DNA from 4 places in the Brevibacillus sp. NRS-1366 genome. Region 1 is predicted to be linked to each of the others. Evidence: riboswitches for the same ligand, from Rfam matches in the RefSeq annotation. Region 1 holds a riboswitch; each other region holds the start of a gene.
What was found. A riboswitch is a leader RNA that binds a small molecule or an ion and turns the genes downstream of it on or off. The one in region 1 is predicted to bind S-adenosylmethionine.
Positions count from the first base shown of each region.

Region 2: linked by a shared signal. The riboswitch ahead of ACIFQN_RS25875 (methionine ABC transporter ATP-binding protein) and the one ahead of ACIFQN_RS06335 (MetQ/NlpA family ABC transporter substrate-binding protein) in region 1 are both predicted to bind S-adenosylmethionine.
Region 3: linked by a shared signal. The riboswitch ahead of metK (methionine adenosyltransferase) and the one ahead of ACIFQN_RS06335 (MetQ/NlpA family ABC transporter substrate-binding protein) in region 1 are both predicted to bind S-adenosylmethionine.
Region 4: linked by a shared signal. The riboswitch ahead of ACIFQN_RS19885 (homoserine dehydrogenase) and the one ahead of ACIFQN_RS06335 (MetQ/NlpA family ABC transporter substrate-binding protein) in region 1 are both predicted to bind S-adenosylmethionine.

Region 1 is NZ_JBITPN010000011.1:160,300-165,980, reverse strand. Features, by position in the region: gene ACIFQN_RS06350 (FAD-binding oxidoreductase) at 1-542, opposite strand, end outside; gene ACIFQN_RS06345 (methionine ABC transporter permease) at 672-1,334, opposite strand; gene ACIFQN_RS06340 (methionine ABC transporter ATP-binding protein) at 1,334-2,371, opposite strand; gene ACIFQN_RS06335 (MetQ/NlpA family ABC transporter substrate-binding protein) at 2,442-3,272, opposite strand; SAM riboswitch class I at 3,400-3,502, opposite strand; gene ACIFQN_RS06330 (DUF2294 domain-containing protein) at 3,713-4,069, shown strand; gene ACIFQN_RS06325 (ABC transporter substrate-binding protein) at 4,390-5,463, shown strand; gene ACIFQN_RS06320 (nucleoside hydrolase) at 5,548-5,681, shown strand, end outside.
Region 2 is NZ_JBITPN010000040.1:5,534-11,214, reverse strand. Features, by position in the region: gene ACIFQN_RS25885 (MetQ/NlpA family ABC transporter substrate-binding protein) at 1-384, opposite strand, end outside; gene ACIFQN_RS25880 (methionine ABC transporter permease) at 439-1,107, opposite strand; gene ACIFQN_RS25875 (methionine ABC transporter ATP-binding protein) at 1,108-2,121, opposite strand; SAM riboswitch class I at 2,353-2,469, opposite strand; gene ACIFQN_RS25870 (LCP family protein) at 2,644-3,639, opposite strand; gene ACIFQN_RS25865 (MFS transporter) at 3,835-5,073, shown strand; partial or broken gene ACIFQN_RS25860 (SDR family oxidoreductase) at 5,553-5,681, opposite strand, start outside.
Region 3 is NZ_JBITPN010000063.1:4,725-10,405, reverse strand. Features, by position in the region: gene ACIFQN_RS34160 (polysaccharide deacetylase family protein) at 1-265, opposite strand, end outside; gene metK (methionine adenosyltransferase) at 415-1,626, opposite strand; SAM riboswitch class I at 1,762-1,862, opposite strand; gene ACIFQN_RS34150 (S8 family peptidase) at 1,963-4,491, opposite strand; gene ACIFQN_RS34145 (SLAP domain-containing protein) at 4,728-5,681, opposite strand, start outside.
Region 4 is NZ_JBITPN010000022.1:639,984-645,664, reverse strand. Features, by position in the region: gene ACIFQN_RS19910 (NAD-dependent epimerase/dehydratase family protein) at 1-695, opposite strand, end outside; gene ACIFQN_RS19905 (hypothetical protein) at 825-989, shown strand; gene ACIFQN_RS19900 (bifunctional transcriptional activator/DNA repair enzyme AdaA) at 1,135-1,692, shown strand; gene ACIFQN_RS19895 (DNA-3-methyladenine glycosylase family protein) at 1,720-2,634, shown strand; gene ACIFQN_RS19890 (methylated-DNA--[protein]-cysteine S-methyltransferase) at 2,618-3,127, shown strand; SAM riboswitch class I at 3,597-3,703, shown strand; SAM riboswitch class I at 3,876-3,985, shown strand; gene ACIFQN_RS19885 (homoserine dehydrogenase) at 4,068-5,339, shown strand; gene glpK (glycerol kinase GlpK) at 5,584-5,681, shown strand, end outside.

The sequences.
Region 1 (5,681 bases):
AGACCCGTGAGATGGTAACCAGAAGAGGATTTGGCAGATAATCCGCCCGCATGGATGATACGGCCGTCTGCCATGACAACCTCTAGATCGCGTACCTGGCTGCGCATAATCCCGTAGCGTACGCTCGTAGTCCCACTCGCATTCGTTGCTGTCATTCCGCCAATGGTAGCGTCGGCACCCGGATCGACCGGAAAAAAGAGCCCGAATTTTTTCAACGCCTGGTTCAATTGGTTACGTGTGACCCCTGGCTGGACCCGAACAAGGAAATCTTGGGGACGGATCTCGATGATTTGATTCATCTGCGAAAAATCAAGAGAGATGCCACCTTTTAAGGGTATGCAATGTCCCTCAAGGCTAGACCCCACTCCAAAAGGTACGACTGGTATGCTTCTTTCGTTGGCATATTTCATGATGGAAACAACTTCGTCAGTAGAGGCAGGGTAGACAACGACATCGGGCAAAACCGGGGCATGGTGGGATTCGTCTTTACTGTGCTGCTGCAGAGCTGTCTCGTTAACGGTAGCGCGATCATCTGCTGTCATCTTCTTCAGGTCTTCCAATAACGAATCGGGGATGGCGTTCAAGGCAAATTCCTCCTGTAAAATTGAGTTTCTTCTATAAAATAGGAACAAAACCTCTAACAGCATGACAATGTTAGAGGTTCAAAAGGATTACGCGCTTTTTTTCAATTTTCTAGCTGCCCAGTTACCGAGCGATTGAATCAATTGTACCAGAACAACAAGTATGATGACGGTAATGATCATCACTTCAATATCCCATTGCTGGTAGCCATAACGCAGAGCCAGGTCACCGAGGCCGCCCGCACCTACTGCTCCTGCCATTGCGGTTGCCCCAATCAATCCAATGGTGGCAATCGTCAGACACAAAACGATGCCAGGACGTGCTTCACGAAGCATGATGCGGTAGATAATTTGCGTCCGAGAAGCACCCATAGCCCGATAGGCTTCAATCACACCGCGATCGACGTCAAGAAGTGCGGTTTCCATCAACCGTGCGATGTACGGAGCCGTGTAGACAATGAGGGGAACGATCGCCCCTTCGATCCCGATAGAGGTGCCTACGACTAATTCCGTAAAGGGAATGATGGCGACCATCAAGATAATGAATGGCAAGGAACGGACGATGTTGATGATCGTGTTCATGCTGTGATAGATAAATTTGTTGGGAAACAAGTGGTTGCCTTGCGTGATTACGATCACTATCCCTAATGGAATTCCGATCAATGTAGCGATAAACAGGGAGATTCCGACCATGATGACGGTCTCCTGCAGCGATTGCCCAAATACGGGAATCATCTCTGTCAAACGATCCATTACCTCATTACCTCCTCTCGCGTCACGACATCTACGTTGTAAACGGCATCCCGCAAGAAATGGATTCCGTCTTGGACGGCTTGTTCCTCACCGGAGATGTGCAAAAGCAAAATGCCTAGTGCCGTTCCTTTGATCGAGGTAATCGAGCCGTACAATAAATTGGTGCTGACCGGAAAGCGTGCAGAAAGCGTTCCGAGGACGGGATCAAGTGCAGCATCTCCGCGAAAAGCGACACGTAAAATCTTTGCGGCAGGCCCAGTCTGTTTAATCTTCGTCAAAATTTCAGCAGGTACTTCGTCGTCAAAAATGGTTTTAATAAAATTGCGGGTGGTCGGCTGCTGCGGATTGCTGAAAATATCGAGAACCGCCCCTTGCTCGATGACGTGACCGTTTTCCATGATGGCGACGTGGTCGCAGATTTTTTTGATCACTTGCATTTCATGCGTAATCAACACAATGGTCAGGCTGAATTTCCGATTGATATCCAAAAGCAGCTCCAGGATAGAATCGGTAGTCTGTGGGTCGAGCGCTGAGGTGGCTTCGTCACAGAGCAGAATTTCTGGATCGGTAGCCAGGGCACGAGCGATGCCGACGCGCTGTTTTTGTCCGCCTGACAATTGAGAAGGATAGGAGTTCGCCTTGTCTTCCAGGCCCACCAGTCGCAGGAGATCTTCTACCTTTTGTTTGATCACATCTTTTGGCACCCGGTTCATTCTGAGAATCTCTGCCACGTTGTCAAAGACGTTGTAGGAGGACAACAGGTTGAAGTGCTGAAAGATAATGCCGATCTTTTTGCGCGCTTGGCGCAGCTCTTTTTCTTTCAACGCAAGCATATTCTGACCATTTACAATCACAGTGCCGCTAGTCGGTTTTTCCAGCAGATTGATGGTGCGAAGCAGGGTGCTTTTCCCCGCTCCGCTAAAGCCGATTACCCCGTAAATCTGGCCTTTCTCCACGTTCAGGGATACGCCCTTTAACGCTTCGACCTGCTTGCTTCCAACGTTATACGACTTGTGGATATCGGTTAGCTGTATCATTTTCTGGCGTCTCCTTGCTGTTCGAGAATGTCGGTCGCTCCTCGGCGAACAGGCCTCGATATGGGTTTTTTTACCAGGATGGGAGCACAGAACCTTCAAAGCGTTCTTCGATGAATTTTTTTACTTCTTCCGAGCGGTAAATATCAACAAGCTTTTTGTAAGCAGGATTATCTTTGTTTTTGTCATTTGCAACGAGAACATTTACATAGGGAGAATCAGATGTTTCTGCAAAAATGGCATCCTTTTTAGGGGAGTAGCCTGCTTCCATCGCAAAGTTGGTGTTGATGCTCGCTGCTTCTACGTTGTTCAGGGAACGCGCCAGGAATGCTGCTTCGAGCTCTTTGAATTTCAGGTTCTTCGGATTTTCTACGATGTCCAATGGAGTCGCATTGTCGCCTGCGCCATCTTTGAGTTTGATCAATCCTGCCGCCTGATAGAGCTGCAGGGCGCGTGCGCGGTTGGATGGATCGTTTTGGATACCGACAACGCCGCCGTCTGGAATCTCTTCTACTTTCTTATGCTTAGTGGAGTAGAGACCCATTGGGTAAGTCACGGTTTTTCCGATAATCGTCAGATTGGTTTTGTGATCTTGATTAAACTTGTCCAGGAAAGGGATCGTTTGAAAGCTGTTTATGTCCAGGTTGCCTTTATCAAGAGCTTGATTAGGCTGCACGTAGTCGTTGAAGACGACAACTTCCACATCGAGACCTTGTGTTTTTGCGACTTCTTTTACTTTGTTCAAAATTTCTTCGTGTGGACCGCCAGTAACGCCTACCTTGACGCTTGTTTGCTCAGCAGCGCCAGAAGCTGGCGTCTGGGCGGCTTCCTGTTTACCTCCGCAAGCGGTAACCAGCGAGGCAGCAAGCAGCAGTGTAGTGAGTAATAAACCTGTTTTTTTCATTTGAATTTCTCCCCATTCCATAATGTTTATATCTATTTTGAAAAGTGAAAACGAAAGGAAAAAATAAAAACCTCTTCCGAGAATAGAAGAGGTTAAACCGTCATTATTAAACAGTTGTAGGATACCTCTCTTATCTTCCGGAATGTTTTCCGCTGGAATTGGCACCATATCTATTTAGATAGGTTGCCGAGGTATCATAGGGCCAGTCCCTCCACCTCTCTTTATAAGAGAACGCTTTATTCAGTTGAAAAATATAAATCCTGATTAGGATAGTTGGATTATATCCCGCGTTTTTAAACCTGTCAAATGTTTTTAGAAAATAATTAACTTCAGTGAAAATGATTAAATTGGTCAAAATACGAATGATAACTTGATTGAGGACGAGATCATATGTATAATGGGAAAAAACAAACCTGATATATGCTCTCACAGGTGATGTCATGACACTATTGGATACGAATGAATTCAGAAAAAAGCTGTCTGCGATTTATAATGAGATAGCGAAAGAGTTGTTCGGGTTTGGAACGACTTTACTGAGAGTAACGATTGAGAATCAGATGATTACCTTCTATGCCAAGCATCGCCGTTCTCCACGCTCTGCTGCGTTGGAGGGTGAGGCCCCAGCCCTCAAGCTCGAGGTCGACTTCCGAATGTCGCTTCTATATAAGAGAAAGCTTCGGGAACGATTGGAAGAGGAAATGGGTCTGAACATTGAAGCTGTCTTGAGAGATTACGACGCTGCTACACAGCTTGCGATTACGAATGTTATTTTAGTGGAATCAGAACTGAATACCTGACCAAAGCAATTTGGATTTTCTCTTTTGATCTATCTTAAGGGAAGACCATGAGCTTTTGGCAAAACGGGTGTCGCTTCTCTTTGTTTACGAGGAAAAGTGCTCTTGTTTAGAATGAACGATTCTAATCAAGGGTACTTTTCCTTTTTTTATTTAACAAATATTTCCTTTTTGAAGGGTGTGGTTGATGAATAGATAAGGGCAAAGAGTGGAACAGTAGGGGGTTTATCAAAGGTTGCAGGCTGCATAAAAAAAGAAAGTCGTTGAATCCTAACAAATGGAAGGATAAGGCGCGACGATACTTGATATGGAGGACTATCAAAATGAAAAAATTACTTAAAGGAATCCTTTCCTTTTCTGCACTAACGCTCGCACTTGCAGGATGTGGCAGCAGTGAACAACCGCAACAAGGCGCTGCTGGTGGGCAAGCCAAGGGTGAACCGACAAAGCTGGTTATCTCGACATGGGGTTTTTCCGAAGACTTCTTCCGCAAAGAAGTATATGAACCGTTTGAAAAAGAGCATAACGTCAAAATTGTTCTGGAAATCGGGAACAACGCAGAGCGCCTCAATAAAATCCGCCAAGGCAGCTCTGACGTCGATCTGGTTTATCTTTCCGATTATTATGCACAGCAAGGTATCGACAATGGCGTATTTGAGAAAATCGACCGCAGCCGCATTCCGAACCTGAATGAAATCTACGATATCGCCAAAGCTCCATTGGGTGAAGACTACGGCCCTGCCTATACGATCGGACAATTCGGGATTGCCTATAATCCGAAGCTCGTCAAAACCGAGATCAAAGACTGGAGCGATCTGTGGAATCCAGAGCTGGCAGGAAAGCTCACGCTGCCAAGCATCACCTCTACGACTGGCCCGATGATTCTCGACACTGCATCGAAAGTAGCGGGCAGCATGGAATTCAACGAAGACCAGGCTTTTGCCAAAATGAAAGAAGCCAACAAGAGTGTAGTCAAGTACTACGACAAAACATCCGAGTATGTAAACATGTTTAGCCAAGAAGAAATTGCAGTTGGACCGATCATGGAAATGTACTTCAAGGATATTCAGGCTGCAATTCCTGAAGCGAAGTTTGTAGCGCCGACAAGTGGTGGATATGCTGTAATGAACACCGTGAATATCGTAAAAGGTAGCAAAAACAAAGAGCTGGCAGAGGACTTCATCAACTATCAATTGAGCAAGGAAGTTCAAGAAAAAGCCGCTAAAGCAAAAGTAGACTCTCCAGTAAATACCGCTGTTAAGCTTACCGATGAGGAAGCAAAAGGTGTGACTTATGGCGAAGAGACAATCAACAAGCTGCAAAAGCTGGATATGAAATTCGTCAATGAGCATTCCAAAGCATGGATTGATCGTTGGAACCGTGAAATCACTCAATAAACTAGCTTCAATCGGACAAGGGTATAAGTGTTTGATTTATACCCTTGTTTTTTTCCGTGATACAAACGAAAAGGAGGCCCACACTTGAAGCAAAAAATCATTCTTGATGTGGATACCGGTATTGATGACGCCCTTGGGATCATGCTTGCAGTGAAAAGCGGCCAGTTTGATCTCGTCGGAATCACGACAGTCAATGGAAATGTCTCGCTGGGGAAAGC
Region 2 (5,681 bases), on a different contig from region 1:
TTTGGAGTAAGCGCCAAATGGTTCAACGTGCACCGCTACCACTGGCACCAGATCCATATTTTGAGCTTTATTGAAATCTTCTAGGTAAGGTTTATGCTGGAAATAGTTTCCATCAAGTTGTTTTTCGTTTACTTGGATATTCGGTTGCACGTAATCGGTAAATTCTTTGATTTCCAAGTTTACACCTTGTTCTTTCAGCTTAGGCTGAACGAATTTCAGGATTTCTGCGTGCGGTACAGCAGAAGCACCGATTTTCAGCGTCACTTCTTGTTGTCCGCCTTGCGCGTTGCCGTCTGTAGCTGGAGCGGTTTCTGTTTTGCCTCCGCAAGCAGCCAAAGAAAATGCCAATACAGTAGTAAGTACAGATACGACTAGTTTCTTCACAGTAGATTTCCCCCTTTTTTTGTAAACCAGTTTAAAACGATATATGGAAAGACCTTACTTGCGGCTGTATTTGAGAACCAGGCGGTCTCCCAGCGATTGCAAGATCTGCACCAACACAAGCAAAATAATAACCGTTACAATCATGACATCCGTCTGGAAACGCTGGTATCCATAGCGAATAGCCAGGTCACCCAAACCACCGCCGCCAATTACGCCTGACATCGCCGTGTAGGACACGAGCGCTACCGTCGTAATGGTAATGCCTGCAATCAGACCAGAACGAGACTCCGGCAGAAGCACGTTCCACACGATTTGCCAATTGGACGCACCCATCGACTGCGCTGCCTCGGTTACCCCGCGATCTACTTCACGCAGAGACGTTTCTACCAAGCGGGCAAAGAAAGGTGCAGCCCCGATGACCAACGGCGGGATGGAACCAAGTACACCAAGTGATGTACCCACGATTGCTTTGGTAACAGGGATCAATAAAATCATCAAAATGATAAAGGGAACCGAACGCAGGACGTTTACGATAAAAGATGCCACCATATAAAAACCGCGGTTCGCAAGGAGCTGCCCCCTGGAAGTGAGAAAGAGGATCACACCCAGCGGCAGACCAATCAGGACTGTAAACAAAGTAGAAAAGCCAAGCATGGAGAGGGTGTCTACGGTTCCAATGCCGATCTCAGACCAGTCGACATTTTTCATTTGCAACCATTCCATCTATATCACCTCCACTTCAAGGCCGCTTTGTCGCAGCTTCTCGATCGTCTGTTTGTTCTGCTCGGCATCGCCTTCGAGCTCGACGACCAGCTGACCATACGGCGTATCTTTCATGCGGGAAATCGTCCCTTGCAGGATGCTGAATACGGTACCTGTTTCTTGCATCGTCTGGAACAAAATCGGCTTATACGTCTGTTCTCCCAAAAAGGTGACGCGAGCAATAGTACGATTGCCTGAGGCTTTCTCATGGGCAACCGCTTCTCGCAGCTCATTGGAATCTGCCACCTGCTCCACAAATTCCTGTGTAGTCGGATGCTTCGGTTTGAGGAATACTTCGAGTACTTTCCCTTCCTCGACGATCAGTCCACCGTCAATTACCCCTACGCGGTCACAAATCGAGCGGATGACCTGCATCTCATGCGTAATCAGGACGATGGTCAATCCCAGCTTGCGGTTGATGTCGAGCAGCAGAGCCAAAATGGAATTGGTCGTCTGCGGGTCAAGCGCGGATGTCGCTTCGTCGCATAGCAATACTTTGGGGGCGTTCGCCAAGGCGCGGGCAATCCCTACGCGCTGCTTTTGCCCCCCTGAAAGCTGTGCCGGATATTTGTCGCGATGAGCTTCCAGCCCTACCAGCTTCAGCAAATCATCTACTTTTTGTTTGATCTCGGCCTTTGGTCGTTTCGCCAGCTTGAGAGGAAACGCAACATTCTCTCCAACAGTCGCAGAGGACAGCAGATTGAAGTGTTGAAAAATCATCCCGACATGACGACGCTGCTCCTGCAGTTTGCGGTCATCCAGTTTGGTCAGATCCACGCCATCAACGATGACTTCCCCCGAGGTTGGTCGTTCCAACAGGTTCATGCAACGGATTAATGTACTTTTTCCTGCACCGGAATGTCCAATAATCCCATATATTTCTCCCTTATCTATAGAGAGGTCTATTCCGAGCAACGCTGGAATTTTTTCACCGTTTACTAAGTAGCTTTTATGCAAATTGCGCAGTTGAATCAAACAATTCCACCTCCTATAAAAAAACCACTATCGATGCCTGCTCACGAGGAGCGACCGCGTTTTAGTGGAAGGTTTTTATGCGCTCCGGGAAGTTTAAGCAAGGATGCTTTCACACTGTGAAGTACTTAAACTTTCCTATGCGTTAAAAAAACACGATCCACTAAAACAACGGACCCCTTTTTCATCAAACGAAAAAGGGGCTGCAACGCATGTATACGTTCGCATCCACCCTTCTCATCTATCAAGATCCAATCAATCTTGTAGGAATTGGCACCGCTCTCGTCTATTCGAAAATAGACCGGTTGCCGGGCTTCATAGGGCCTGTCCCTCCGCCTCTCTTGATAAGAAAGATATCCACGTATATTATGTTCGGTTTACATATTTTCGTGATACAAGTCGGATTATATCGCTTTTGAAAATAGTAAGTCAATAGTAATAGTAGGTAAAAACTTTTTTCTAATCCATCAGGGGTCGACATCAAGCGATTGGAGGTTGTTTGGCACTCTAAAAAAAACAGCACGCTCAATTTGGCGTGCTGTTAGACGTTTCTTCGATTGGCTGCATGGCCTCTGCAGTAGCAGGCTGGAGCTTTTCTTGAATAAAGGATTGTACTTGATCTACATCTGGGATCAGAACCGATCCTGCCTTGTGGGATTCATGGAACATGCCCATCGGCGGCAGTTGGTAGTTACCTGGTGCTTGTGTATTCAAATTCAGTCCGAGAGCAGATAGCTTCAGCATATCCATCGAGCCGATGTTGGTTTGTACATATGGTGTAATTTCTTTTAGAATGTTCGGCAATTGAATCAGAGTTGTACCGCTCTTCATCTGACTCGCTACAGCAGCCATCAATTTACGCTGCCGCTCTGTGCGCGTATAATCTGAAGTAGCGTCGTGACGAAAACGAACGTACTGCAAAGCCTTGTTCCCGTCTAACTGCTGCAACCCTTTTTTGAGATTAATATCGTAGACGCCCTTGTCTGTTGGATCGTGGTAGTACATGTTTTTCTCCACATCCAGCTCCACACCGCCTACTGCATCAATCAATGCCTTGAAGCCTTCAAAATCTGTAATGACATAGCGATCAACAGGCAAACCTGTAAACTGACTAACGGTTTTCATCGCCAGCTCAGGTCCTCCGTCTACAATCGCTGAATTGATTCGTGAACTGCCATTTCCCGGAATGTCCACATAGGTATCCCGCAAAATAGAGAATAGATCATAGCGCTTTGTTACCGGATCAATACTGACCACCATCATAGAGTCCGAACGAGGGAGTCCGTTATTTTTCATTCCCCGGCGGTCTACCCCCATCAACAGGATATTGACCCGTTCTTTGCCATCCCACTGAGGAATTTCAGCCGCTTTTGTCGCTGCCCCACCATCCGGCAAAGCTGGCGTAAAGATATTGGGCCCTTGAATGTTTTGTGCAAATTGATAAAAGGAATATCCGTAGTATCCTGCTGTTGATGCAATCACAACTAACATCAGGAGCAACACTCGTTTCCATATTCGCATAAAAACTACTCCACCTTATTGTCTTTTGTATCTGATGTGAACTCCATCCATCTCTCCACATTGTTTAGTATACTCGAAACTGGACAAAGTGGAGCAGCCTTTATTTGGGTAGCGGCACTTATTAAACTTATACATTTACAATGTTTTTAATATTCGTTATACTATTTGCAAACTTATTTTAAGGGGTGAGTTATTGTGATTTCCCCAGCCTCCCTGCTGAATCGTTATCCACGGGAAGCGCTATTTTTCCTGGTTGCCAGCTTCATCAACTCTTCCGGCAGCGCATTTATGTGGCCCCTTACTACCCTTTATGTACATACTGTTTTGCAACGCTCCATGACCGAAGCCGGATTTGTGCTGATGGTCCAATCACTGGCTGGGATCGTGGGACAATTCGTCGGTGGATCACTTTTTCATCGGCTCGGTGCCAAGCGACTCATCGTTGGTGCCTTGCTCATTCAGGGACTCATTCAGTTGTCCATTCCCCTCGTTTCTAGTTGGCCTGTCTATTTGGCACTGATGACGGGTCTTGGTTTCACTTTCAACCTTTCTTTTCCGGCTATTCAGGCATTTATTGGTTTTCGCTGGAGGGAGCAGCGGCGTGAATTGTTTAACATTGTTTATGTTGGCAATAATTTAGGGATGGCCATCGGTACCTCTTTGGCAGGTGTGATTGCCACTTTTTCCTTCCAGCTTACCTTTTTGTTCAATAGTGGGAGTACACTTCTTTTCGCATTGTTCTTCTTCCTTTTTATGAAGAATATCTCTCATCGAGAACTTGTTGGGGAAACATCGGCAGAGGCGCAAAAACGCGGGCAGGGTACGAATACATTCGCGCTTTTGCTCCGATATCAACTGTATTTTTTCATGGCCTTGGGCGGTGCTTTTATCTTTTTTGCCAATACGGTTTGGAATACAGGCGTCGCCCCTTACATTACTGAGCAAGGCATGCCGCTTTCCTCTTATAGCTGGCTGTGGACGATCAACGGGATCATTATTTTTGCTGGTCAGCCCATTACGACCTGGTTAAAACGCATTCTGCGGCAAAATCTGTCTGCCCAGCTCGTCGCCAGTGCGGTTCTCTACGCGTTAGGATTCGGTTTCATCCTGTTGTACCACGGCAGCTATTCCGCTTTTGTCATCGGGATGATCATTACGACGTTTGGAGAAATGCTGATCTCTCCCACTATTCCTACCTTTATCACGGAGAGAACCGGGGAGTCTGCACCGTTTTATTTGGGCGTAGTAGGCGCTATTACTACAGTAGGTCGTTTACTCGGGCCACTCGCGATGGGCTTCATGTACGATCAGGGAGGTGTGGAGCCCACTCTGGTGCTGGCGACAATCGTCTCCTTTGCTGCCGTAATCTTGTGTATGCTCCATTCCTTTTTCCAGCGTGAAAAAAAGGGGCAGCAGCACGCAGGGACGTTTTGATATCGGGAAAAAACGGGGCAGAACAAAAAATGAAAAAGTGTAAAACCTCTCGGAAAGTTGCTTTTGGGGAGGAGAGAAAAAAGCAGAAAACGCTCCAGATTCTTGGGCCTCCCGCTGTGGGTCACCCTGGGCAGCTCCATTCCAAAAACGAAACCGCGTCCAAAGTAGACGACCCCAGAAGTAGCTCAGGGGTGGACGCTTAAAAACGTGTTTCGTTTTTTCCATTGCGCTTCGGTCGGCGTCCCAAAGATCTTGCGCTTATTTCTGCTTTTTTCTCTTACCAGCGTTGCTCTATTTTCGAAGATATTCATGAAATTATAAGAAAACCCCTATCGAGGCATCTTCAAAGAGGAGGACCGCGTTTTAGCGGAAGGTTATTCTTGCTGAACCAGGACGCAGATACGGAGAAGTTTAGGCTTTCTGATTCAATTAGAAAAAGCTGCCGAGATTTCCTCGACAGCTCCCTCTTCCCTTCCCATTCATATCACAGGCGGGCATGTGAGCGACTTCCCGTTCGCTTCTAAACCTAGCCCCAATATGTACGGAACAGCAACATGGCTCCACGCTTCTGGATTCGGTGCAGCAGCTACTTCATCTGGCGAACATGA
Region 3 (5,681 bases), on a different contig from region 1:
ACTCATCTGTCACATGATGATACGTTAATACAACGACCTGATTGTTGTACCACTTTTTCGGGCTTACCGTTGCATTTTGTGTTGCTGTGACGTTTGGCTCAGCATTTGCTGCCTCGCTTATGAAGTTAGACGTATCAACTTGGGGAAAAGGTTGCACTTTTTGCGCATTCTTTTTTACCAAACCCGATTCACCCAATAATCCAAGGGCCATGACAAAAAACAAACAGGTAACAAACACGATCAGGAAGAGCCTTCTTTTCTGCAAAAAACCCCTCCTCACTTCCCTTTTAGGAGATTCGACACATCCCTACAAATTCCTTTGTCCACTCTTCCCCAATAACTGGATAGCCAGGCAACAAACCGGCCACACAAAAAAGAGCCCAGTAACAGTACCAGGCTCTTTCTTTGCAGTTATTATTTTCCCAGTTGCGCTGCCTCTTGCTTCAGTACTTCTGCTTTGTCTGTTTGCTCCCATGGAACATTCAGGTCGTTACGTCCGAAGTGGCCATAAGCCGCTGTTTGTTTGTAGATTGGACGACGCAGGTCAAGCTGTTTAATGATACCAGCTGGACGCAGATCAAAGTGTTTACGAACCAGTTTCACGAGATCTTCTTCGGAAACAGTTCCTGTACCAAACGTATCTACAGCAATGGAAACAGGCTGTGCTACACCAATTGCGTAAGCTACTTGAACTTCGCACTTGTCTGCCAGACCTGCAGCCACGATGTTTTTCGCTACATAACGAGCTGCGTAAGCACCGGAGCGGTCTACCTTGGTTGGATCTTTACCAGAGAACGCGCCGCCGCCATGACGAGCATAACCGCCGTAGGTATCTACGATGATTTTGCGACCAGTCAAGCCAGCATCCCCTTGTGGTCCGCCAATTACGAAACGACCAGTTGGGTTGATAAAGTATTTGGTGTCTGCATCCAGGAGTTCTGCAGGAACAACTGGTTTGATTACATGCTCAACCAGGTCCTTTTTGATTTGCTCCAAAGTCGTTTCTGGAGCATGTTGGGTAGAAATAACAATCGTATCGATGCGAACAGGTTTGTCTCCGTCGTACTCAACGGTTACTTGCGTTTTTCCATCAGGACGCAGGTAAGCCAGCGTGCCGTTTTTGCGCACTTCAGTCAGGCGGCGAGCCAATTGGTGAGACATGCTGATTGGAAGTGGCATCAGCTCAGGTGTTTCGTTGCAAGCAAAGCCAAACATCAGACCTTGGTCACCAGCACCGATCGCTTCGATTTCAGCGTCAGACATTTTACCTTCGCGGGATTCCAGAGCTTGGTCAACACCAAGAGCAATGTCAGCAGATTGTTCGCCGATTGCCGTGATTACACCGCAAGTATCCGCGTCAAAACCAAACTTGGCACGATCATAGCCGATTTCACGGATTGTTTCACGAACGAGCTTTTGGATATCAACGTACGTGTTTGTGGTGATCTCACCCGCTACGAGCACCAAACCAGTGGTTACGGATGTTTCGCAAGCGACACGAGCGTTTGGATCTTTAGACAGAATCGCATCCAAGATGGAGTCGGAAACTTGGTCACAAATTTTATCCGGATGTCCTTCGGTTACGGATTCAGATGTAAACAGACGACGACCTTTTTGCAAAGCCATGAGAAAATTACCTCCTTTGACCTCATACAAATAGTGTGGTAGCCGAGACAGGATTTTATCGACGTAAACGCAAGAAAAAAAACCTTTTCCGTCTTCGTGGAGGAAAAGGTTTGCGCGCTTTATGCTTCCTTCATCCTCTTATCGGCCAGAACAGATGTCCGTTCTGCTGGTTAGCACCGCTCTAGTCGGTTGCCGGGCTTCATCGGGCCAGTCCCTCCGCCTGCTCTGGATAAGAGTATCCATTACGGTTTATAGAATAATTGTTTTTCTCTGCGGTGTCAATAGACACATTTAGCGAAGCGCGTATTTCCCGCGTACTTGACGTGGGAAAAGCCGTTATAATTTATACGCTTTTGAAATCAAGACCACTACCTCTGCCCGCGTAGCAATCCCCTGCGGTTTGAAAGTCGCTCCATATCCATTCAACCAATTCCGCGCCGTCAGTGCTTCGATAGAGGAAGAAGCCCAGTGGCTGGCCGGCACATCGCGATAGGAGGACGTGCTTCGATTATACAACAGAACCTTTTGTGCACGGGCGATCATAGCCGCCATCTCCGCACGGGAAATCGCCTGATCAGGCTTCATCTGCATGTTTGGATAGCCCTTCAAGATGCCTTTCTGATAAGCGATTCCCAAATTGTTGTACGCCCAATGTTTGGTCGACATATCCCGAAAGACGGCCTTGCCTGTATAGGAGCTCCCTACAGACTCGCCGCTCGCCCTCATCGCCTGAATCAGCATAGTGGCAAACTGCGCCCGAGTCACAGCCTGATTCGGCTTGAAGGTCGCATCGTCAAACCCTTTGACAATCCCTCTGGCGCTCAGCCTAACGATCTCGGAGCGCGCCCAGTGGTCCGAAATATCGCGATATCCAGCCAGCAGTGGCTGCTGATTCACAGTCAAGCGATACAGATCATACTTGAAAGAGATTCCGCTGTTCAAACGGATATAATACTTACCCGGCTGCAAACGCAATCCCATGATTTCTCTGCCCTGATCCGATAGCTCAGCCACTTCATTCGTGGTAGCCATCGCATAATCGAGATTTCGTTCACTGTAGAGAGCCAGTCTCATCCCATTGGTGACCGGAATAAACGGGGCACGAATACTCACGTACGATTCTGTCTTGACCGTAAATTGGAACCAGTCAGAATCAGACGCCGTGGGGAAATTTCCTGTCATCAAGGTTCCGCCGCTTAATGGAGACGCCTGGTGGTAGGTGTCATTCGGTTCATTCGGATCTTTTTTTATTGGAGTAAAGCCTAAGTCCAGACGGTATTCCCCATTTACAGCATTGTGCTCATATTCACTCACACGGATAAGATATTTACCCGGAGATACTTCTTTTCTCATTTCGACAGCTGGATTGTCACGGTCGCCGCTATAATAGGCTGGGTCCCAAACTGTATTTTTCCCATCTTGCTTGCCAACGGTCAAGACAACATCCATCCGCTTGTTGTCAGGGGTGACTGCGACGTTCATTTGACCATATTCGCGAACGTAATAAGAGAACCAGTCCTGATCTCCCTCAAAATGAAAATTGCCTGTGGCGCTGATCTGATTCCCAACGAGCGGCCTGGCTGTGCTCACTGTATCATTCGGTTCATTTCGATCCGGGTTGATGCTGAATCTGCTGGTCAGCACGTACGTAAAGGAATTGACCCCGGCATTTCGCATGAGTCGAATATTCATCGTTCCAGCCTTGGCAGGGATTGTGACTGTATCCCCATTTCCGATGTACTGCGTGACGGGTGTCCGATTGTCTGAATAAAAAGTAGCTGCCATCGCTGAAGAAACCCCTGAAGTAACCGTAGCCGTAAAGCTTACTTTTCCATCATAAGGAACGTCCATCTTGAACCAGTCAACCGTGTCATTCGGTCCGAGATTCCCGCGGATTTGCGCCTCGATCGGAAAAGCCTTCGCTTTGGAAACAGAGTTGTTAGGCTCCAGGAAATCGGATGACATCGGAGAACGCACAGCCTTATTGACATCCAGCAAGCCATAACCGGTTGTTCGATCCCATCCCTCTTGGCCAATATCCTTTGCAGTCTGGTAGAGCTGCATTCGAACGTCCAGTGGACTTAGCTTTGGATAATGTGCAAGTATCAGTGCAGCAGCACCCGCGACTTGAGGAGCAGCCGCTGAGGTTCCGCTAAAAGAGCCGTATTTTCCGCCAAGCTTGGTCGTATATATATTGAACCCAGGAGCCATCATATTCAGCTCTGGACCGGTATTGGAGGCGGGAATCGGCTGGTTATTGCTTTTGACGGCTCCTACAGCTACAACGGTCGGATAAGCAGCCGGATAGGCCACTCGATTCCCTTCATTCCCACTGGCGGCGACCAGGATTGCTCCGCTTCTTTCCGCACGGTTCACTGCATCAGCCAGCGCCTTTGAGTAGGACATGCTGCTAAACGACATCAGGATGATTTTTGCGCCTCGATCCAGGGCTGTATTTATTCCTTTTGCAACCAGATCAATATCGGCAAAACCTCTTTTGTCCAATACCTTAATTGGTAAAATGCGAGCATTCCATAATACACCCGATACCCCTATGGCATTATTCCCTTTAGCACCGAGGACTCCGATGACTTCGGTTCCATGTCCATTGTCATCCTGGGCGCTTTTTCCTGGACTGACTAGATTAATGCCCGGCAGCAAATTCCCTTTTAGGTCGGGATGATTGTAATCAGCTCCCGAGTCCAGAACAGCAATCACAATCGACTCGTTGCTGTGTGCTGCTCCCCACGCTTTATCTGCGTTGATCTGACCCAAATGAATCTGATTGTCTAAATAAGGATCATTCGTTCCAGCAGCGAATACGGGATGAACATCGGTGACGGCCATCGTCATGACCAACACCATCACAACCGCTGCTTGTATCGTTTTCTTCATAAAAAAACAGTCCTTCCTTCTCTCTCCTGCTTTCGTGCGCAGTCAAAAGGAGTTCAGGTATAGAGAATCTTCAAAAAAGCTCGTTTTGTGCTTCTCGTCCTAGCATAGCGGATGAAAAGGGGGACGCGCAACCCTGAACATCCAGTTATTGGAACACTCTGATCGCAAGAAAACCCTTTTCACCATTGGCAAAAAGGGTTCCTCATTTACTGCAGCAGGCCTTTGTTGTCGTCTGCTTCCGGTGCTGTAAATGGCTCAGCTTTTTTTCTTTGCTGGGCCTTTGGAATAAAAGCAGTCAATTCCGCTACGTCTACCTCTTGCTGCTTCATGGAGGAAGACGGGATATCGAATGCCCATACCCGATGACTCTTCGCTTCTACCTTCATATTTTGAAGGGTATAGTGTACACGAGCAACGGTTTCTCCTGCCTTGTCATGCACAATAATCGGCACTTCTGTAAACTCCAGGCGTTTTTCCAGCCCGTTGCGGAAAACAACCACGACTTTTAGTCCGTTGTCTTCACTCGCCTTAATTTCAAGCACTTGCAGATCGACTTCACCTGCTTTTACGGGTGTTTCTTCCGCTGCTTTCTTCATATAATGCTCGGTCTCGTTTGTGGAGAGCCCGATATTTAATTCCTGATTTTCCTGCGTCTGACTACTTGGCGGCTTTTTGTAGGTCAGAGTCAGTGGAACCTCTTTTTCCGGGATTTGAGTAAACTCATCCCAGCGGAACATAAACTCAATCGGACGGCTAGACATATCTCCAACAGGTCCTGTAGCAACCAGATCAAACGTCTTCTTCGCTACCTCTACGCCCTCGGTAGTAACCAGGGTCAACGGAAGCTTTTGCAAAAGAATACTGCGATCTGTCGAATTGCGAACAAACGCGAGCACCAGGTATCCGTCATTTGTCACCTGCGTGTAAAAAGGAAAGATGCCAAGCTCATCACGAACGACAGAAGGCAATTCATCATGAACGTATTGCAGCAGCTCCTGCTCCGCGTCTTCTAATTGGTTATCCCACGGACCGTTCATGAGTAAGAAAAGCTCCTTGGATTCAATACGGTTAGCTGACTGCTCAGGCTGATCGATCCCGGATACACCCAGGTAAAATTCTTTATGCAAATGCTCGTGAATATCTTCTCTGACTTGTTCCAG
Region 4 (5,681 bases), on a different contig from region 1:
TCCCGCAGAGACAAATCGCCAGGCGATCCAGCATTAAATGGACCTGTCAGCTTTTCCCGAGCAGCAAAATGTAAAAAGCGGCCAGCATCCTCTGAGGTGATAAAACCGATTCGATGTTGAAGATTCGCGATGCCGATCGGTTCCCCTGCTTTTACCCGATCGACGTGAAACTGGAAACGTCCGGTGTAATCATCTGGTCCAATGACGAGCGGAAAACGTACGGCTGCAGCAGAGAAGGGGGCTGCTTGGAACAAGACGGCCTCTGCTTGCCTCTTGGCCTCGCGATAGCCTTCCATACCGATGTACTCTTTTCGGGAGCGCATTTCGACTGGATAAGAGTAGGGGTCGTAATCACTTTCCTTTTTATCGGTTCCATAATCGTAGACAGCCATGGTAGAGGTGAATACATAGTGTCCGATTTTCCCAGCTAGTATTTCGATGACATCTTTGACTTCTATCGGTGAATAACAAGTTTGGTCAAAAACAGAGTCCCAGTATGTATCATCAGAAGAAAAGGCTGCTTCCAGAGTTCCTTTGTCACAACGGTCGAGCTGAAGTCGTTGAACCTTGTTTCCAAAGGAGTCAGGTGTTTTTCCGCGTGTCGCAATGGTGACGTCCCAATCCGCATCAAGTAAATTTTGTACCAGCCGTTTTCCGAAAAATTGTGTACCGCCAAGCACGAGTGCTTTTTTCATGACAAGCGCACCTTTCGATAAAATATTTTTTATTATCAAGCTTCCACCATCATAATTGAATTATTCTAACTTTTCAACTAATATTAACGATTTTTCATTCTGTGGTACAAAAATAAGGAGGATGACAACATGCTCGTAAGGCCTACCCCGGATGAATGCAGTAGTTATTATTCAATCACAGGTACCCTCAACAACAGCAAGCTGTCTGCCAGAGCTGTGGCCTATGTGCTCACGGGTCACGAAAAGCACCATATCCATGTATTGAAAGAGAAATACTTGTTGACCCAATCATAATTTGATCTTTGTGAATCGCTGGGAAGCTGCCTTTTGACAAGGGTGGCTTTTTTCAACTTGGAAGACCATAATAGCAAGAATGAAGATGAAACCGTGTCTGAACCTTGGTAAAGTGAGAGACGAAACAGGACGGGAGGGAAAATGAATGGAGCAGCTACAACTGACATTCGATGAAAAATGGGAGATCATTCTTGCCTGCGACAGTGCGTACGATGACGTATTCCTGACCGCCGTCAAAACAACCAAAATTTACTGTCGGCCTTCATGTCGATCCCGAAAGCCAAAGAAAGAAAACGTCCTGTTCTATCAGGAGAAAAAAGAGGTAGAAGCGGCCGGATTTCGAGCCTGTAAAAGGTGTCAGCCCAATTCCAATCAAACTCCGCAGATGAGTGTAGTCCAGTGTGTGAAGACTTTTCTGATTGACTCATACAAACAAAAAGTCGTTCTCGACGACATTGCGAGGCATGTTGGCATGAGTGCCTTTTATCTGGAGCGATTGTTTAAGCAGCATACGTCGGAAACACCGCGATCTTATTTGGAAAAAATTCGTGTGGATAAAGCAGCTCATCTGATTAGCACCACGAGCTTATCGAATTTGGAGATATGCTATGAGGTGGGATTTCAGAGTCCGTCCCATTTCTATCAGGCATTTCGCAAAGGAAAGATGTGCTCTCCGGGAGAATATCGAAAAAAGGCAAGGTAGGAGGTGAGCAGCCTGAATCCTGTGGCAATGATGGAAATAGCAGTACCAGACTGTTTTTCTTTCGATGAGTGCCTCCGCTTCTTGGGAAGATCTGATCAAGAGGTATTGCATCGTATTGAGAATGGTTCCTTGTATAAAGCACTCAAAGTACGAGGGGAAGTTTTATTGCTCAAGATCAGTTGTGGGCAGCCTGAAAATAGGAGAATGAGTCACCAGCTCCAGATTGAATGTCTCGCTGGGACGCCTACAGCAGACATGCTCACGGACATAAAGGTCTATTTGGCCCAGTTGTTTGATTTGAATCGTGATTTGCGAGGCTTTTATAAAACAGCCGAGCAGGATGATGTATTGCGTCCACTTGCGATGCGATACAGAGGTTTGCGGATTGTTGGCATCCCTGATTTATTCGAGGCCTTGACCTGGGCGATTATCGGTCAACAAATCACTCTCAGCTTTGCTTACACCATGAAAAAGCGATTCACGGAGCAGTTTGGGGAGAAGCTGACTTTTGCAGACAAGCGCTACTGGCTATACCCAACTTTTCAAACCGTGGCATCCTTGCAGGTAGACGATTTGCGAGAACTCCAATTCACGACCCGAAAGGCAGAATATGTCATTGGAGTAGCCAAAGCCATGGCAACAGGAGAGCTGAAGAAGGAAAAGCTGCTCGATATGCGGGAGTCGCAGCAGATGCATCAAGCCCTGACAGCCATTCGAGGTGTAGGGGCGTGGACGGCAGATTACGTCATGATGAAATGCTTGCAGCAAAAGTCCGCTTTTCCCATTGCCGATGTTGGATTACACAACGCACTAAAAATCCAGCTCGGATTAAAAGAGAAGCCCTCACAGGCACAAATCAGGCAAATGGCTGTGAAATGGGAAGGCTGGGAAGCATACGCTACGTTTTATTTATGGAGGTCGCTTTATGACGATTTTACATAAGCTGGAGTACCCTTCTCCGATTGGAGTCTTAGAAATCATCGGGACTGATGACGCGATCAGCTCCATCATGTTTGCAGAGCATACATTACCGCAAGCTCCCGAAGAAAGGGCGAATTGTCCGCAGGTGTTTTGGGATTGTTACCAGCAGCTCGATGACTATTTTAAAGGAACTCGGCGCGAATTCTCGTTTCCCGTTTCGATGGCTGGGACGAGCTTTCAAAAGACCGTCTGGCATACGCTAACAACGATACCATTTGGACAGACAGCCTCGTATTCCTTCCTCGCCAAAACGATCGGCAATGAAAAGGCAGTACGGGCAGTCGGGAATGCGAATGGGAAAAACCGCTTGAGTATCGTAGTTCCCTGTCATCGAATTGTGGGAGCGAACGGCAGTTTAACCGGCTACGCGGGTGGGTTATGGAGAAAAGAGTGGCTGCTTGAACACGAAAAACAGTTCGTTTCTCCCAAAACCATCCATGGTCGGGCAGAATAATCGCAGAAAAGTGAAACGCAGCTGCATAAGTGAAAAACAGGCATTTCTAACGTTCGATTCGATCGTGAGAAGTGCCTGTTTTGTGTTGGGCTAGAAATAATTGAAAAGGAAATACTGACAAGACAAGCCGGAACGGATCGGGAGGTCAAGCCATGTTTGAGCTGTTCATTTGTCAAGGGTGCGGGTATGTGGAAGAAAGGATCCTTCTAAAGGAGAGTGACGGGCATCAGCTGTATTGTGCATGCTGCAGCAAGGAGGAAGTAGAATGCCTGTTTTCCGAGTAGAACATTCTTTTGAAAAGATGCTGAGCACTCCCGGCCAAATCTGCGCGCACGCCCCGCAAACCGGACACTTTTCTCTTATCACCATGCGTTTGCTTGCGTTCAACAAAATGTCTTTATTGAAAAGAAAGAATTTTGTTGACGGATGGTATGGAATTTCTTAGAATAAAGCTCAACAGAATACATTATTCTTATCCAGAGAGGTGGAGGGTCTGGCCCTATGAAGCCCGGCAACCGTCACGACATGTGACAAGGTGCCAATTCCTGCGAGATCGTGCATCTCGGCAGATAAGAAGCGGGTGTCTCGTATAAGTGAATGCGAACCTTCTTCTTAAGTGAAGAAGGTTTTTTTAATACAGATAAGAATTTATAAAATTCTTATCCAGTATAAGTGCAACCGCGGCTCTGCCAAAAGGCATGGCGCAGCCAGGTTTTCTAATTCTCCGAAGTACAAAAATTCATATTTTTCTTTATCCAGAGAGGTGGAGGGACTGGCCCGATGAAGCCCGGCAACCGTCACGCAGTATGTGACAAGGTGCCAATTCCTGCAGGACAAAAGCGTCCTGGGAGATAAGGAGAAGGGGAGCAGCGATGCCCAAAGCCTTCTTCTTAGCGAAGATGGCTTTTTTGTTTTTCAATTTGAGTATGGGGTGGTCAGGATGAGCGTAGGCGTAGTAAGAGTGGGATTGTTGGGATTGGGAACAGTAGGCGGAGGGGTAATTAAAACGATTCGCTCCCAGCAGGAGAAGCTGTCACTCCGTTTGGGCAAACGAATCGAAATCGTAAAAGCGTTGGTACGAGATTCTGAAAAAGAACGCGCGGTTCACGTAGAACCATCCATATTGACAACAAACTTTGAAGACGTATTAAAAAGCGATGTAGATATTGTAGTGGAAGTGATGGGGGGAGTTGATCCTACCTATGATTATGTCCGTGCGTTGATTGAAAAAGGATGCCATGTGGTAACGGCAAACAAGGAACTGCTGGCGAAAAGAGGAACAGAGTTGGTTGAACTGGCTAACCAGCACCAAGTGCACTTGGCCTATGAAGCAAGCGTAGCGGGAGGTATTCCCATTTTAAGTGTACTCCGTCAGTTCCTTAGAACCAATGACATCAGCGGTGTACGCGGAATTCTTAACGGGACGACCAACTTCATTTTGACCAAGATGGAAGCCGAGCAGCTCTCCTACCAAGAAGTGCTGAAGCAGGCGCAGGAGCTGGGTTATGCCGAAGCAGACCCTCGTTCTGATGTAGAGGGCTTCGATGCGATGTATAAACTGTATATCCTGGCACAACTGGTCTATGGAGAATCTCTCCCTTTGGCAGATGTGGTGCGAAAAGGGATCTCAGATCTCTCAGCCGGACATATCCGTATTGCTAGTGAGCTAGGCTACCGGATTAAGCTGATCGCCCAAGCGTATCAAACCGATGAAGGCATTCGTCTTTCCGTTCAGCCTACAATGCTGCCTCTTGGTCACCCATTGGCACAAATCCAGGACGCTTTCAATGCTGTCCAGCTATCGGGTAATATCGTAGGAGATCTGTTGTTTACAGGTAGAGGGGCAGGAGAGCTTCCAACAGCCAGCGCGGTTGTGGAGGATTTGGCTTATTTGTTGACCCAGCCATTCACGCCTCATCCGGTCTGGAGAGAAAATACGGCTTCGCATTTGGCAGCGCAGCCAGAGGCGAGCCAGCGTTCGCTGTGTTATTTGGAAGGATCATGTCCATCCGCAACACCTGATCGCGTCCTGCATTTTTTGCGAGCGGCTGGGGTGAGCATCAGCAAACTCAAGGTCCAGTTCGATTTGGGTGGCGTATTGCGCGCCGGACTGATTACAAGTGGGTTAAATGAAGAACACGAAGCGCTTCTGACGAGTGACTTTGGCTTGTCCGTGCGCCGCTTTCCGATCTTGGAATCTGCTGAATCATAAGAAAACCTCTATCGAGGCCTCCTCAAGGAGGAGCGACCGCGTTTTAGAGGAAGGTTATTCTTGCTGAATCAGTAAGCGGATTCGCGAGGTTCATACTTTCTGATTCAGTAAGAAAATCGCTTTCGCCTTTTTATTCTGTCTGCTTGAAAAAGAGGGATCATCTGTTTTTTCTCAAATATAGGTAGGAATAGAAATATCCTTCTTGCACATGACAGAAAAGGACAGGGAAAGAGAGGCGAAGCGGATGACATCCAGAGAGAAACGCTACGTGTTAGCCATTGACCAGGGAACGACGAGCACGCGGGCGATCCTGATCAATCAGGAAGGGAAGATCGCTGGTGT